One region of the Kocuria sabuli genome, then DNA from elsewhere that is predicted to be linked to it. Evidence: predicted binding sites of a transcription regulator. Region 1 holds the regulator's gene; the other holds the start of a gene.
The links. Region 1 encodes HspR, which represses chaperone genes until heat shock. Its sites were predicted from a motif close to AAGTTGAGTCNNNNNGACTCAACTT; they were not measured.
Positions count from the first base shown of each region.

Region 2: the regulator HspR is predicted to act here: its motif matches at 2,242-2,266, upstream of RE027_RS09785 (Hsp20/alpha crystallin family protein).

Region 1 covers NZ_JAVHZE010000004.1:126,809-133,329, reverse strand. The annotation lists gene RE027_RS06235 (alanine/glycine:cation symporter family protein) at 1-636, opposite strand, end outside; gene RE027_RS06230 (multidrug effflux MFS transporter) at 824-2,080, opposite strand; gene RE027_RS06225 (LOG family protein) at 2,151-2,759, shown strand; gene trmB (tRNA (guanosine(46)-N7)-methyltransferase TrmB) at 2,764-3,579, shown strand; gene RE027_RS06215 (GNAT family N-acetyltransferase) at 3,576-4,070, shown strand; gene RE027_RS06210 (heat shock protein transcriptional repressor HspR) at 4,081-4,521, opposite strand; gene RE027_RS06205 (DnaJ C-terminal domain-containing protein) at 4,523-5,536, opposite strand; gene RE027_RS06200 (nucleotide exchange factor GrpE) at 5,690-6,331, opposite strand; gene dnaK (molecular chaperone DnaK) at 6,328-6,521, opposite strand, start outside.
Region 2 covers NZ_JAVHZE010000008.1:56,614-63,134, forward strand. The annotation lists gene RE027_RS09770 (gamma carbonic anhydrase family protein) at 1-289, shown strand, start outside; gene RE027_RS09775 (TetR/AcrR family transcriptional regulator) at 324-923, opposite strand; gene RE027_RS09780 (Gfo/Idh/MocA family protein) at 1,005-2,099, shown strand; gene RE027_RS09785 (Hsp20/alpha crystallin family protein) at 2,303-2,830, shown strand; gene RE027_RS09790 (NADP-dependent isocitrate dehydrogenase) at 3,041-5,263, shown strand; gene purH (bifunctional phosphoribosylaminoimidazolecarboxamide formyltransferase/IMP cyclohydrolase) at 5,351-6,521, opposite strand, start outside.

The DNA.
Region 1 (6,521 bases):
GCCGATGGACCTGATGCCGCCCACGAGCACGGCCAGGGTGAGCACCGCGAGCACCGCACCGGTGAGCCAGGTCGGCACGCCGAAGGAGCTCTCGACGTTGGAGGCGATGGAGTTGCCCTGCGTCATGTTGCCGATGCCGAACGCGGCCAGGGCCGCGGCGACCGCGAAGAAGATCGCGAGGAACGTGCCGAGGCGGTTGCGGATGCCGCGCTCCAGGTAGTACTGCGGGCCGCCGGAGATCTCGCCCTTGGCGTCCGTGGTGCGGAAGCGCACGGCCAGGAACGCCTCGGAGTACTTGGAGGCCATGCCGAGCAGGCCGGTGACCCACATCCAGAACAGCGCGCCGGGACCGCCGATCGAGATGGCGGTGGCCACGCCCACGATGTTGCCGGTGCCGACGGTGGCCGCGAGCGCCGTGGTCAGCGCCTGGAACTGGGTGACGTCGCCGCCGCGGGCGTCGGCGTCCTTGCGCTCGAACAGCGCCAGGCGCAGCGCGGGGCCGAGCCGGTGGAACTGCAGCCCGCCCAGCCGGACGGTGAGGTACAGGCCGGTGAGCAGCAGCAGGGGGACCAGGACATAGGGTCCCCAGATGATGCCGCCCAGGGTGCCGAGGGCGGTCTCGATGGATTGGAGCACGTGTTCTCCCGTGGGTGTCGGGCGGGTGGTGGAGCGGGGACCGGCCGAGGGTGTGATCCGCGTCCCCGCAGGAAGCATCTCATCACACCGCCGGGGGCCGGCCGGTCAGGGCCGAGGCGGTGCCGCCCACGGTCCGGCCCGTGCCGGAACATGCCGGGACGCGCCGGAAGCCGCGGGGACCTGCCGGTCACGGGCCGGCAGGCGCCTGCGGCGGACGGCGGGAGAGCCGGCCCGCGGCCAGCACGGCGGCCACGGCCAGGACCGAGCAGACCGCCATCGAGACGGCCATGGGCACCGCGCTGTGCGGCCCGGCCAGACCGGTCAGCGGGCTCACGAGGCCGCCGAGGAGGAACTGCACCAGCCCGAGCACCGCCGACCCGGCGCCGGCCCGGCCGGGCACCCGCGACTGGGCGAGGGCCACCGCGTTGCCGAAGGTGAACCCGACGCAGGTCTGGCTCACGAACAGGTGCGCCAGCGTGGTCCACCCGGTGATCCCCGCCAGGACCAGAACGAGGCCCACCACGTTGACCGTGCCCATGACCACGAGGGCGGTGCGCAGCACCGCCGCGGGCTCGACCCGGTCGACGAGCCGGGTGTTGACGACGGCCCCGAGGATCGAGCCGGCCGCGTTGACGGCGAAGACCACGGAGTAGCCGAGCGCCGAGTAGCCGAGCACGTTCTGCACCACGAAGGAGGAGGCGGAGATGTAGGAGAACAGGGCCCCGAACGCGAGGCCGAAGGCCAGCGCGTAGGCCATGAAGGACGGGGTGCGCAGCACGCGCCAGGAGCCGTCGACGACGGCGCCGACCCCGCCGCGGTGGCGCCGGTGCGACGGCAGGGTCTCGGGGACCACGAGGACGGAGCACGCGAGCATCAGCAGCCCGAACGCGGCGAGCGCCCAGAACACGGTCTGCCAGGGGGCCACGGTGGCGATCACCCCGCCCAGCAGCGGGGCCACGACCGGGGCCAGGGACGTGATGGTCGCGAGGACCGAGAAGAGCTTGGCGGCCCGGCGTCCGGAGGCGATGTCGGAGACCACGGCGCGGGCGATCACCACGCCCGCCGCACCGGCGGCGCCCTGCACCGCGCGCAGCACGATGACCGCCCCGATGCCGGGGGCGAGGACCACGGCCACGGAGCTGACCAGGAACAGCACGTTGCCGGCGACCATGAGCCGGTGCCTGCCGAGCACGTCGGAGACCGGCCCGAGCAGGAACTGCCCCAGGGCCATGCCGACCATGTAGCTGGTCAGGGTCAGCTGCACCGCGGAGGCCGAGGCCCCGAAGTGCCCCGCCATGGCCGGCATGGACGCGAGGTACATGTCCGTGGCCATGGGGCTGACCGCGCTGAGGACCCCCAGGGCCGCGACGAGCACGACCCGGTCCGTCCTGCCGGACAGGCGCAGGCGGGAGCGCACGGGGTCGCCGGGGGTCGATGAGCTCATGGGGGTCCTCGGGGAACGGGGTGCGGGGCGCGATTCATGCTATCGGCGCCGGCACCCCGAGAATGTCCCCATGAGACTCGCCGTGTACACCGGGGCCTCCCTGGGCGCCGACCCCCTGTTCGCCGAGGCCGCCCGGGCCTTCGCCGCCGAGCTCGCCCGCCGCGGCGTGGGCGTGGTCTACGGCGGGGGCCACGTGGGGCTGATGGGCGTCGTCGCCGACGCCGCCCTGGCCGCGGGGGGCGAGGTGATCGGGGTGATGCCGCGCGCGCTCGTCGACGAGGAGACCGCCCACACCGGTCTGAGCGAGCTGCGCGTCGTCCGGACGATGCACGAGCGCAAGGCGGAGATGGCCCGCCTCGCGGACGGGTTCGTGGCACTGCCCGGAGGCCTGGGCACCCTCGAGGAGATCTTCGAGGCGTGGACCTGGCTGCAGCTCGGCGTGCACGCCAAGCCGGTCGGCTTCCTCGACGTCTCGGGCTGTTGGACGCCCCTGCTGGAGGCGGTCGCCGCGATGTCCGCGGCCGGGCTCGTGCACCCGGAGCACCGGGACGCCGCCGTCGTCGCCGGGGACGCGGACGAGCTGCTGGCCCGCTTCGCGGTGTGGGAGGCCCCCCGCCGGCGCTGGGCCGAGCCCCCGGGCAGCGGGACGGCACCGGCCCGGCCTGCGCCTAGGATGTAGGGCGATGACCGAGCACACTCCCACCCCCGCCGAAGAACCCGCCGAGAGCCCCTCCCAGGGTCCCGCCCAGGGTCCCGTTCCCGAGGCCTTCCACCGCCGGCCGTACTCGTTCGTGCGCCGCGGCGACCGTCTCACCGCACGCCGTCAGAAGGCGTGGGACGACTGGGCGCCCGCCCGGGTGCTGGACGTCCCGCGCGTGCGCACGGACACCTCCGTGCACCCCGACCACGAGCTCGACGCCATTGCGGCCTTCGGGCGCGAGGCCCCGCTGGTGGTGGAGGTCGGCTCCGGGCTGGGCGAGGCGATCGTCCACGCCGCCGCCCAGGACCCCGGGCGCAACCACCTCGCCGTCGAGGTGTACAAGCCGGGGATCGCGGACCTGCTGCTCAAGGCGGCCCAGGCCGGCGTGGACAACGTCCGGGTGGTCCAGGCCAACGCCCCCGAGGTGCTGGAGCACATGCTCGCCCCGGCCTCGGTGGACGAGCTGTGGGTGTTCTTCCCGGACCCCTGGCACAAGACCCGCCACCACAAGCGGCGCCTCGTCTCCCCCGGGTTCGCGGAGCTGGCCGCCCGGGTGCTCGTGCCGGGCGGGCTGTGGCGGCTGGCCACGGACTGGCAGGAGTACGCGGTGGTGATGCGCGAGGTCCTGGACGCGTCCCCACACTTCGAGAACGTCCACCCGGGCCCGCTCGCCGACGAGGAGCACCCGGACGCGGGCTGGGCCCCCCGCTGGGAGGGACGGGTTCTCACGAGCTTCGAGCGCAAGGCGCAGGAGGCCGGCCGGGTGCCGCGCGACCTGACCTACCGCCGGCTCCCGTGAGCGCGGGGGCGGCCCCCGGGCGGGACGGGTTCGTCCTCGTGCCCCCGGAGGACCCGCGCACGCGTCCGCTGCTCGAGGGCCTGCACCACGAGTACCTGGAGCGCTACGGGCCCCGGATCGGTGCGGAGGAGATGGAGCAGCACCCGGTGGACGACTTCGCTCCGCCCACCGGCGGGCTGGTCCTGCTGCTCGAGGGCGGGCTGACGGTGGCCGGCGGCGCGTTCCGCCGGCACGACGACGCCACGGCGGAGTTCAAGCGGATCTGGACCGCGCCCGCGCACCGCCGGCGCGGGCTGTCCCGGCGGGTGCTGGCCGAGCTCGAGCGGCTCGCCGCCGCCGCGGGCTACCGGCGCGTCCGCCTCACCACGGGCAACCGCCAGCCCGAGGCCTTCGCCCTGTACCGCAGCAGCGGCTACGTGCTCCTGCCGGGACGGGCCCAGGTCTACGAGGACGGCGTGTACGACGTGGGCTTCGAGAAGCGGCTGCGCTGAGGCCGGGCGCTCAGCGCTCCTGCTGCCGCGGCGGCCGGTAGAGCACCACGGCCTGGGAGATCTTGCGGGCGCGCGGCCGCGAGCCGCGCGCCATGCGCACCACGTCCCCGCCGGCGCCGGCGGCGAAGATCCGCGAGGACTCCTCGGCCCGGTCCCGGGCCTCCTCGAGATCCAGGGACAGCTCCGCCACCTTCGCCTGCAGGACCGCGACCTGGTTCTCGAGCTGCAGGATCCGCCGGATGCCCTCGAGCGAGACGCCCTGCTGGGACAGCACCTGGATCTGCTGCAGCTTCTCGATGTCGCGCTGGGAGTAGCGCCGGGCCCGGCCCGGGGCGCGGGACGGCTTGACCAGGCCGAGCCGGTCGTACTGGCGCAGCGTCTGCGGGTGCATCTCGGCGATCTCCGCGGCCACGGAGATCACGAACAGCGGCTGGTCGGCGTCGAGGGCCATCTCAGACCCGCGCCTTCGCGGCCAGGCCCGCCCGGGGGTCATCGTCCGCGGTCGCCTCGGCGAACGCGCGGACGGCGGCCTCGGCCGGCCCGTCCAGGTGGGGCGGCACGTGCACCTCGACGGTCACGATGAGGTTGCCCGCGCCCTTCGCGGTGCTGAAGCCGCGGCCCTTGACGCGGAAGCGCCGGCCCGACGAGGTGCCCGCGGGCACCTTCACCCGCACCGTGCCGCCGTCCAGGGTCGGCACCTCGATGGTGGCGCCCAGGGCGGCCTCGGGGAACGTGATCGGCACGGTGACCTCGACGTCGTCCGTGCCCTCCACGCGGGTGAAGAACGGGTGGGAGCCCACGTGCACGGTGACGTAGAGGTCGCCGGGCCCGCCCGGGCCGGAGTGGCCCTTGCCGGCGAGCTTGAGCTTCTGCCCGTCCCGCACCCCCGCGGGGACGCGCACCGTGGTCTCCTGCCCGTTGCCGCGGCGCAGCTTGACGGTGGTCCCGCGCACCGAGGAGCGGAACGGGATGGTCGTCTCCGTGCGGATGTCCTCCCCGCGCGCGGGCGGGGCCTGGTACCCGCCCCCGGGCGCGCCGTAGCCGCCCTGACCGCCGAACTGGGAGAACAGGTCCTCGAACCCGCCCGCACCTCCGAAGCCCCCGCCGTAGCCGCCGGTGGAGTAGCTCGTACGGCGGCGGCCGCCGCCGCTGAAGACGTCGCCGAAGAGGTCCTCGAAGTTCGCGGAGCCGCCGGCACCGCCCGGGCCGCCGGCGGTGAAGCGGGCACCGGAGCCCATCGCGCGGATCGCGTCGTACTGCTTGCGCTCCTCGGGGTCGGAGAGCACGGAGTGGGCCTCCGCGATGTCCTTGAACCGCTGCTCGGCCTCCGCGTCCCCGGGGTTCTGGTCGGGGTGGAACCGGCGGGCGAGCTTGCGGTAGGCCTTCTTGATGTCTGCCTCGGACGCGTCCTTGGAGACGCCGAGAATGCTGTAGAAGTCCTTGTCGATCCAGTCCTGGCTGGCCATGACGCCTCCTTTCTGTGGGGCCGGTCGGGGTCCTGACGAGCAGCACCCGGTGGAAGTCCTGGGGTCGCCCCGGGGCGCCGCGGCGCAGCGGGGCCGAGAGGGGAGGCCCGTGGCCGGGCCTCCCCTCCCGCCCGGTTCAGGCCGGGTCCGGCCTCACTCGGCGACCGCGACGGCGACCTGGGCCGGCCGCACCACGCGCTCGCCGATCCGGAAGCCGGAGCGCAGCACCATCGAGACCTGGTCGGGCTCGACCTCGCTCGTGGGCTGCTGCAGGACCGCCTCGTGGACGTTCGGGTCGAACTTCTCGCCGACCGCCCCGATGCGGGTCAGTCCCTGCCGGACGAGGATCTCCTCGAGCTTGTTCGCGATCGCCGCGAACGGGCCGTCGGTGAGGTCCCCGGCCTGGCGGGCCGCGTCGATGTCGTCGAACACCGGCAGCAGCGTCTGCAGGAGGTCGCCGGTCACGAACGTGCGCAGCTGCTCCTTCTCGCGGGCCGTGCGGTGCTTGAAGTTCACGAACTCGGCCTGCAGCCGGCGCAGCTCCTCGAGCCGTTCCTCGGCCAGCGCCGCGGACGGGTCCTCGGCCGCCGCCGCCCCGGCGTCGGCGGAGCCGGCGTCGGTCGACTGGGGCGTGGAGAGGATGTCGTCCACGGTCAGGCCCTCCGGCCCGGCCTCCTCCTGGGGGCCGGCGCCGGAGTCCTGCGCGCGCTGCTCGTCGGGGGTGCCGGCGGAGGGCTCGGGAGCGTTCTCCACCGGGTTCTCGTCGGGTCCTGGCGTGGGATCGGGCATGCTCACTTCTTCTCGTCCTCGTCGTCGACGACCTCGGCGTCGACGATGTCCTCGTCACCGGCCGCGGCGCCCGCGTCCGGGGCGCCCTCGGCGCCGTCGGTCTGCGCCTGCGCGTAGAGGGCCTCGCCGAGCTTGGTCTGGGACTGCTGCAGCTTGTCGTAGGCGGACTTCACGGCGTCCTCGTCGTCGCCCTCGA
Region 2 (6,521 bases), on a different contig from region 1:
GGGCGTGAGCGTGGGCCACGGCGCCGTGGTGCACGGTTGCACCGTGGAGGACGAGGTCCTCGTGGGGATGAACGCGACCGTCCTCAACGGCGCCGTGATCGGCACCGGCTCCCTCGTGGCCGCCGGCGCGGTGGTCCTGGAGGGCACCGTGGTGCCGCCGCGCTCCCTCGTGGCCGGGGTGCCCGCCCGGGTCCGCCGGGAGCTCACCGGCCCGGAGCAGGAGAAGGTCCGTGCCAACGCCCGGACCTACGTGCAGCTCTCCGCCGAGCACCGCGAGCTCAACGCCTGAGCCCGGGGCGGACGCCGCGGGGCCGTCCCGGTCACTACTGCGCCGCGAGGGTGCGCGCGTAGTCCAGGTAGGCGTCGTGGTCGAAGCCGGGCAGCAGGCACGACTGCACCACGTAGCCCTGCAGCACCGAGAGGATGGCCTGGGCGAACATCGCGACCCACTCCCGGGCCCGTTCGGGGTCCAGGCCGAGCTCCTCGACCACCCACCGCCCGTAGCGCTCCTCGACCCGGTCGCGCACCCGCCCGAGGTGCTCGCCGGCCACGGCCGCCAGCGCGGGCTCGCTCACGGCCCCGCCCCACGTGATGAGCAGCAGCCGCGTGGCGGCCGGGTCCGCGGCGAGGCGCTCCAGCAGCCCCGCGACCCACTCCGCGGGACCCCCACCGTGCGGGTCCGCGCCCTCGTCCGCGCCCTCCGCCGGGTCCAGGACACGGTCCAGCGCCGTGCGCGCGGATTCGAGCACGAGCTCCTGCTTGGACGGGAAGTGGTTGTACAGCGCACCCGCGGACAGTCCCGTGGCGGCGATGATCCGGTGCATCGACGCCCCCTCGAAGCCGTGCTCCAGGAAGCACCGGCTGGCGGCCGCGACGATCTCGCGGCGGCGCTCGTCCTTGTACTGCTGGCTGACCCGGGGCATGCCGCCAGCCTAGGCGACGAACGGTCGTTCGCCCCGGTGCCGGGGCGTCCTCCCGGCCGGTGCGCGTGGCAGAATGCGCCCATGCCTGCCGGAACCCTCGCCCCCTTCGTCGCCGCCTCCCTCGACGCCGCCCACCTGGACGAGCCCCTCTCCCCGACCGGCCGCACGCTCGGCTGGGGAGTCGTCAGCACGGCCGACATCGCCGAGAAGGTGGTGCCGGACATCGCGGCGCTGCCGGACGCCCGGCTCGTCGCCGTGAGCTCCCGCGACCAGCACCGGGCCGAGGACTTCGCCCGCCGGCACGGTGTCGAGCGGGCGTACGGGAACAGCGCCGGGGCCACGGGCCTGGAGCGCCTCGCGGCCGACCCCGAGGTGGAGGTCGCCTACGTGGCGACCCCGCACGGCTACCACCACCGGGACGTGTCCGCGCTCCTGCGCGCGGGCAAGCACGTGGTGTGCGAGAAGGCCCTCGCCATGACCGCCGCGGAGGTCCGGGACCTCCAGGACCTGGCGCGCGGGCACGGCGTCTTCCTCATGGAGGCGGTCTGGACCCGCATGACCCCCGGCTTCCGCACCGCCATGGGCTGGGTCCGTGCCGGGCGGCTGGGCCGGGTGCACTCGGTCGAGGCCTCCATCGGCATGCACCGCCCGGTGGACCCCGCCCACCGGCTCTTCCGCAACGCCGACGGCGGCGGCGTGCTGCTGGACATGATGGTCTACCCCCTCACCTGGACCGGGGCCGCACTCGGCACGCCCCGGAGCTGGAGCGCCCGCGCGGAGCTCGGCGACACGGCCGTGGACCTGGACACCGCGCTGACCCTGGACTTCGGGCACGGCCGCGGCCACGTCAGCGGCACCCTCGCCGCCACCGTGCCGCACCAGGTCGTGATCAGCGGCACGGAGGGCTGGCTGCGGGTGGACGGTCGGATCAACTGCCCGACGACGCTGGTGCGGCAGAGCGCCGACGGGGCCCGCGAGCGCGCCGCTCCCGTCGTCGAGCACGTCGAGGTCACCGGAGGCGGGTACGTCTACGAGATGCGGGAGGCGACCCGCTGCATCCAGCAGGGGCTGCCGGAGTCGCCCGTGATGCCCTGGGCCGACTCCCTCGAGCTCGTCGAGCTCTTCGACCGGGTGCGCGAGCGGATCGGCCTGAGCTACCCCAACGACCGCCGCTGAGCGGCCCCCGTGCCGCGGGGCCGGGTGCCCCCGAGCCACGGCGGGGCCAGGTGCCCACGAGCCACGGCGGCGCCCGGTTCGCCCTGGGCGATGCGCGCCCGGAATCGTTGAACCTCCACTGCGGCGGAGCTATCATTCATCACAGTTGAGTTGATCGGACTCAACTAACTGTCAGAGGCATTGCTCATGTAGTTGAGGAGATGATGGACGTGGCCACGATGTTCACGCCGTTCAACGATTTCGACCGGCTCGCCGCCTCCCTGTTCGCCCGCCAGGGCCTGCGGGAGATGCCCATGGACCTCTACCGGGAGGGCGAGCGCTACATCCTGCGGGCCGACCTGCCCGGCATCGACCCGGAGAGCGTCGACGTCGACGTCGACGGCCAGCTGCTGACCATCCGGGCCGAGCGGACGCTGCCCGAGGTGCAGGACGTCCAGTGGATCACCCGCGAGCGGCAGAGTTCCTCGTTCGTCCGCCAGCTCAACCTCGGCCAGGGCATCGACATCCAGAACATCGCCGCGAGCTACGACAACGGCGTGCTCACGGTGACCATCCCGGTGTCGGCGCAGGCCAAGCCGCGCAGGATCCAGGTGGTCTCCGGACAGGGCGAGCAGCAGGCCCTGGGCGAGGGCCAGGAGGACGGCCGCGACCAGGAGGGCGGCGGCGACCGCGTGATCGGCGAGGGCGAGCTCGTCAACGGCACCCGCTCCACCCAGTCCACCGAGGGCTGAGCCGGGCCGCGCCGGGGCCCGCCGCCCCGGTGCGGCCGGTTCGGCCCGGTGCGGCCACGGGCCCGTTCCACGCGGGGGAACGGGCCCGCCGTCGTGCCCGGGGCCGTCCGCGGGCGGACGTCGATCACCGGGGCGGGCACGGCCTCGGGTATCTTGGCACCAGGAAGCATCGTCCCGTATCCGAAGACATCCATGGGAGACAGTCCGCACATGGCAAAGATCATCTACACCCGCACCGACGAGGCCCCGCTGCTCGCCACCTACTCCTTCAAGCCGATCATCGAGGCCTACGCCTCCACCGCCGGCGTCGAGGTCGAGACCCGGGACATCTCCCTGGCCGGCCGCATCCTCGCCGCGTTCGGCGACCGCCTGCCCGAGGACCAGCGGGTCGACGACGCCCTCGCCGAGCTCGGCGAGCTGGCCAAGAAGCCCGAGGCCAACATCATCAAGCTCCCGAACATCTCGGCCTCCGTCCCGCAGCTGAAGGCCGCGGTCAAGGAGCTGCAGGAGCAGGGCTTCGCCCTCCCGGACTACCCGGACGAGCCGGGGACCGACGAGGAGAAGGACGCCCGGGCCCGCTACGACAAGATCAAGGGCTCCGCGGTCAACCCGGTGCTGCGCGAGGGCAACTCGGACCGCCGCGCCCCCGCCTCCGTGAAGAACTACGTCCGCAAGAACCCGCACCGGATGGGCGAGTGGTCCGCGGACTCCCGCACCAACGTCGCCACCATGGCCGCCGACGACTTCCGCGACAACGAGAAGTCCGTGGTCGTCGAGGCCGAGGACACCCTCACGATCCGCCTGGTCGGCGAGGACGGCAGCACCACGGTGCTCAAGGAGTCCGTCCCCGTGCTCGCCGGTGAGGTCGTGGACGGCACCGTGATGCGGGCCGCCGCGCTGGACGCGTTCCTCGCCGAGCAGGTGGAGCGCGCCCGGCAGGAGGGCGTCCTCTTCTCGGTGCACCTGAAGGCGACCATGATGAAGGTCTCCGACCCCATCATCTTCGGCCACGTCATCAAGGCGTTCCTCCCGGAGCTGTTCGCAGCCCACGGCGAGGCCCTGGAGCAGGCCGGCCTGTCCCCCGCCAACGGCCTGGCCGCCATCCTCAACGGCCTCGACGCGCTCCCGGCCGACGTCCGCGACGACGTCCGGGCCGCGATCGACCAGGGGCTCGCCGACGGGCCCGCGCTGGCCATGGTGAACTCGGACAAGGGCATCACCAACCTGCACGTGCCCTCGGACGTCATCGTGGACGCCTCGATGCCGGCCATGATCCGCACCTCCGGGCGCATGTGGGGCCCGGACGGCGAGGAGGCCGACACCCTCGCGGTGCTGCCGGACAGCTCCTACGCCGGGATCTACCAGGTCGTCATCGACGACTGCCGCGCCAACGGCGCGTTCGACCCGACCACCATGGGCTCCGTGCCGAACGTGGGGCTCATGGCCATGAAGGCCGAGGAGTACGGCTCCCACGACAAGACCTTCGAGATCGCCACGAGGGGCACCGTCCAGGTCGTCGACTCCTCCGGGGCCGTGCTGATCGAGCACGAGGTCTCCCCCGGCGACATCTGGCGCGCCTGCCAGACCAAGGACGTCGCGGTCCAGGACTGGGTCAAGCTCGCCGTGACCCGCGCCCGGGCCTCCGCGACGCCGGCCGTGTTCTGGCTGGACCGCTCCCGCGCCCACGACACCAACCTCATCCGGAAGGTCGAGCAGTACCTGCCCGAGCACGACACCGAGGGCCTGCAGATCGAGATCATGTCCCCCGAGGAGGCCACCGCCTTCTCCATCGAGCGGATCCGCCGCGGCGAGGACACCATCTCCGTCACCGGCAACGTGCTGCGCGACTACCTGACCGACCTGTTCCCGATCCTGGAGCTGGGCACCTCCGCGAAGATGCTCTCCGTGGTCCCGCTCATCAACGGCGGCGGCCTGTTCGAGACCGGCGCCGGCGGGTCCGCGCCCAAGCACGTCCAGCAGCTGGTCGAGGAGAACCACCTGCGCTGGGACAGCCTGGGCGAGTTCCTGGCCCTGGCCGCGAGCCTCGACCACCTCGCCTCGACGGCCGGCAACGACCGCGCACGGATCCTCGGCGGGACCCTGGACCGCGCCACGGGCACCTTCCTCGAGGAGAACAAGTCCCCGAGCCGGAAGGTCGGCGAGATCGACAACCGCGGCAGCCACTTCTACCTGGCCCTGTACTGGGCGCAGGAGCTGGCGCGCCAGGACGAGGACGCCGAGCTGGCCCAGGCCTTCGCCTCCGTGGCGGAGCAGCTGGCCGCCCAGGAGGACACGATCAACGAGGAGCTGCTCGCCGTGCAGGGCCGGCCCGCCGACATCGGCGGCTACTACCGCCCGGACGACGCCCGGACGTTCTCGGTGATGCGCCCGTCGGAGACCTTCAACACGGTCCTCGCCTCGCTCAGCGCCTGACCCCGCGCCCACGAGAAGGGCCGCACCTCCGCGCGGGGGTGCGGCCCTTCTCGTGCGCGCCCCGGACGGGGGCGGGTCAGCGGAAGATCAGTGGAAGAAGTGCCGGGCGCCGGTGAAGTACATCGTCACGCCGGCGGCCTCCGCCGCGGCCACGACCTCCTCGTCCCGGATCGAGCCGCCGGGCTGGACGACGGCGCGCACGCCGGCGTCGAGCAGCACCTGCAGCCCGTCCGCGAAGGGGAAGAAGGCGTCCGACGCCGCCACGGCCCCGCGGGCTCGCTCGGCGCCGTCCTCGCCCAGGCCGTTGGCCCGTTCCACGGAGAGCCTGCAGGAGTCCACCCGGTTGACCTGGCCCATCCCGATGCCCACGGCGGCGCCGCGGTCGGCGAGCAGGATCGCGTTGGACTTCACGGGCCGCAGCGCCTTCCACGCGAAGGCGAGGTCGGCGAGCGTCTGCTCGTCGGCGGGCGCCCCGGCGGCGAGGGTCCAGGTCGCGGGGTCGTCGCCGGCGGCGTCGAGGCGGTCCGAGACCTGGAGGAGGGCCCCGCCGGAGATCTGCCGGTACTCGAGGGCGTCCCGCTCGAAGCCCTCGGGCAGCTCGAGGAGGCGGATGCTCTTCTTCGCCCGCAGGATCTCCAGGGCCTCCGGCTCGAACCCGGGAGCCACGACGACCTCGGTGAAGATGTCCTTGACGGTCTCCGCCATGGCCCGGGTCACGGGGCGGTTGGCCGCGATCACCCCGCCGTAGGCGGAGAGCGGGTCGCACGCGTGGGCCTTGCGGTGGGCGTCCGCGATCGGGTCCCCGGCGCCCGGGGTGGCCACGGCGATCCCGCACGGGTTGTTGTGCTTGACGACGGCGACGGCCGGCTCGTCGAAGTCGTAGGCGGCGCGCAGGGCGGCGTCGGCGTCCACGTAGTTGTTGTAGGACATCTCCTTGCCGTGCAGCTGGTCGGCCTGGGCGATGCCGGGGGCGGCCGCCTCGTCGACGTAGAGGGCGCCCTTCTGGTGCGGGTTCTCGCCGTAGCGCAGGGAGGCGGAGCGCTGGAGGGCGAGCCCGGCGTAGGGCGGCCAGAAGTTGGCGTCCTCGTCCTGCTCGAACTGCTGGGCCGTCCAGGTGGCCACGGCGGTGTCGTAGGCCGCGGTGTGGGCGAAGGCCGCCGCGGCCAGCCGGCGCCGGGCGGCGAGGTCGAACCCGCCGGCGCCGGCGGCCTCGACCACCGCGCCGTAGGAGGCCGGGTCCACGACCACGGACACGGCT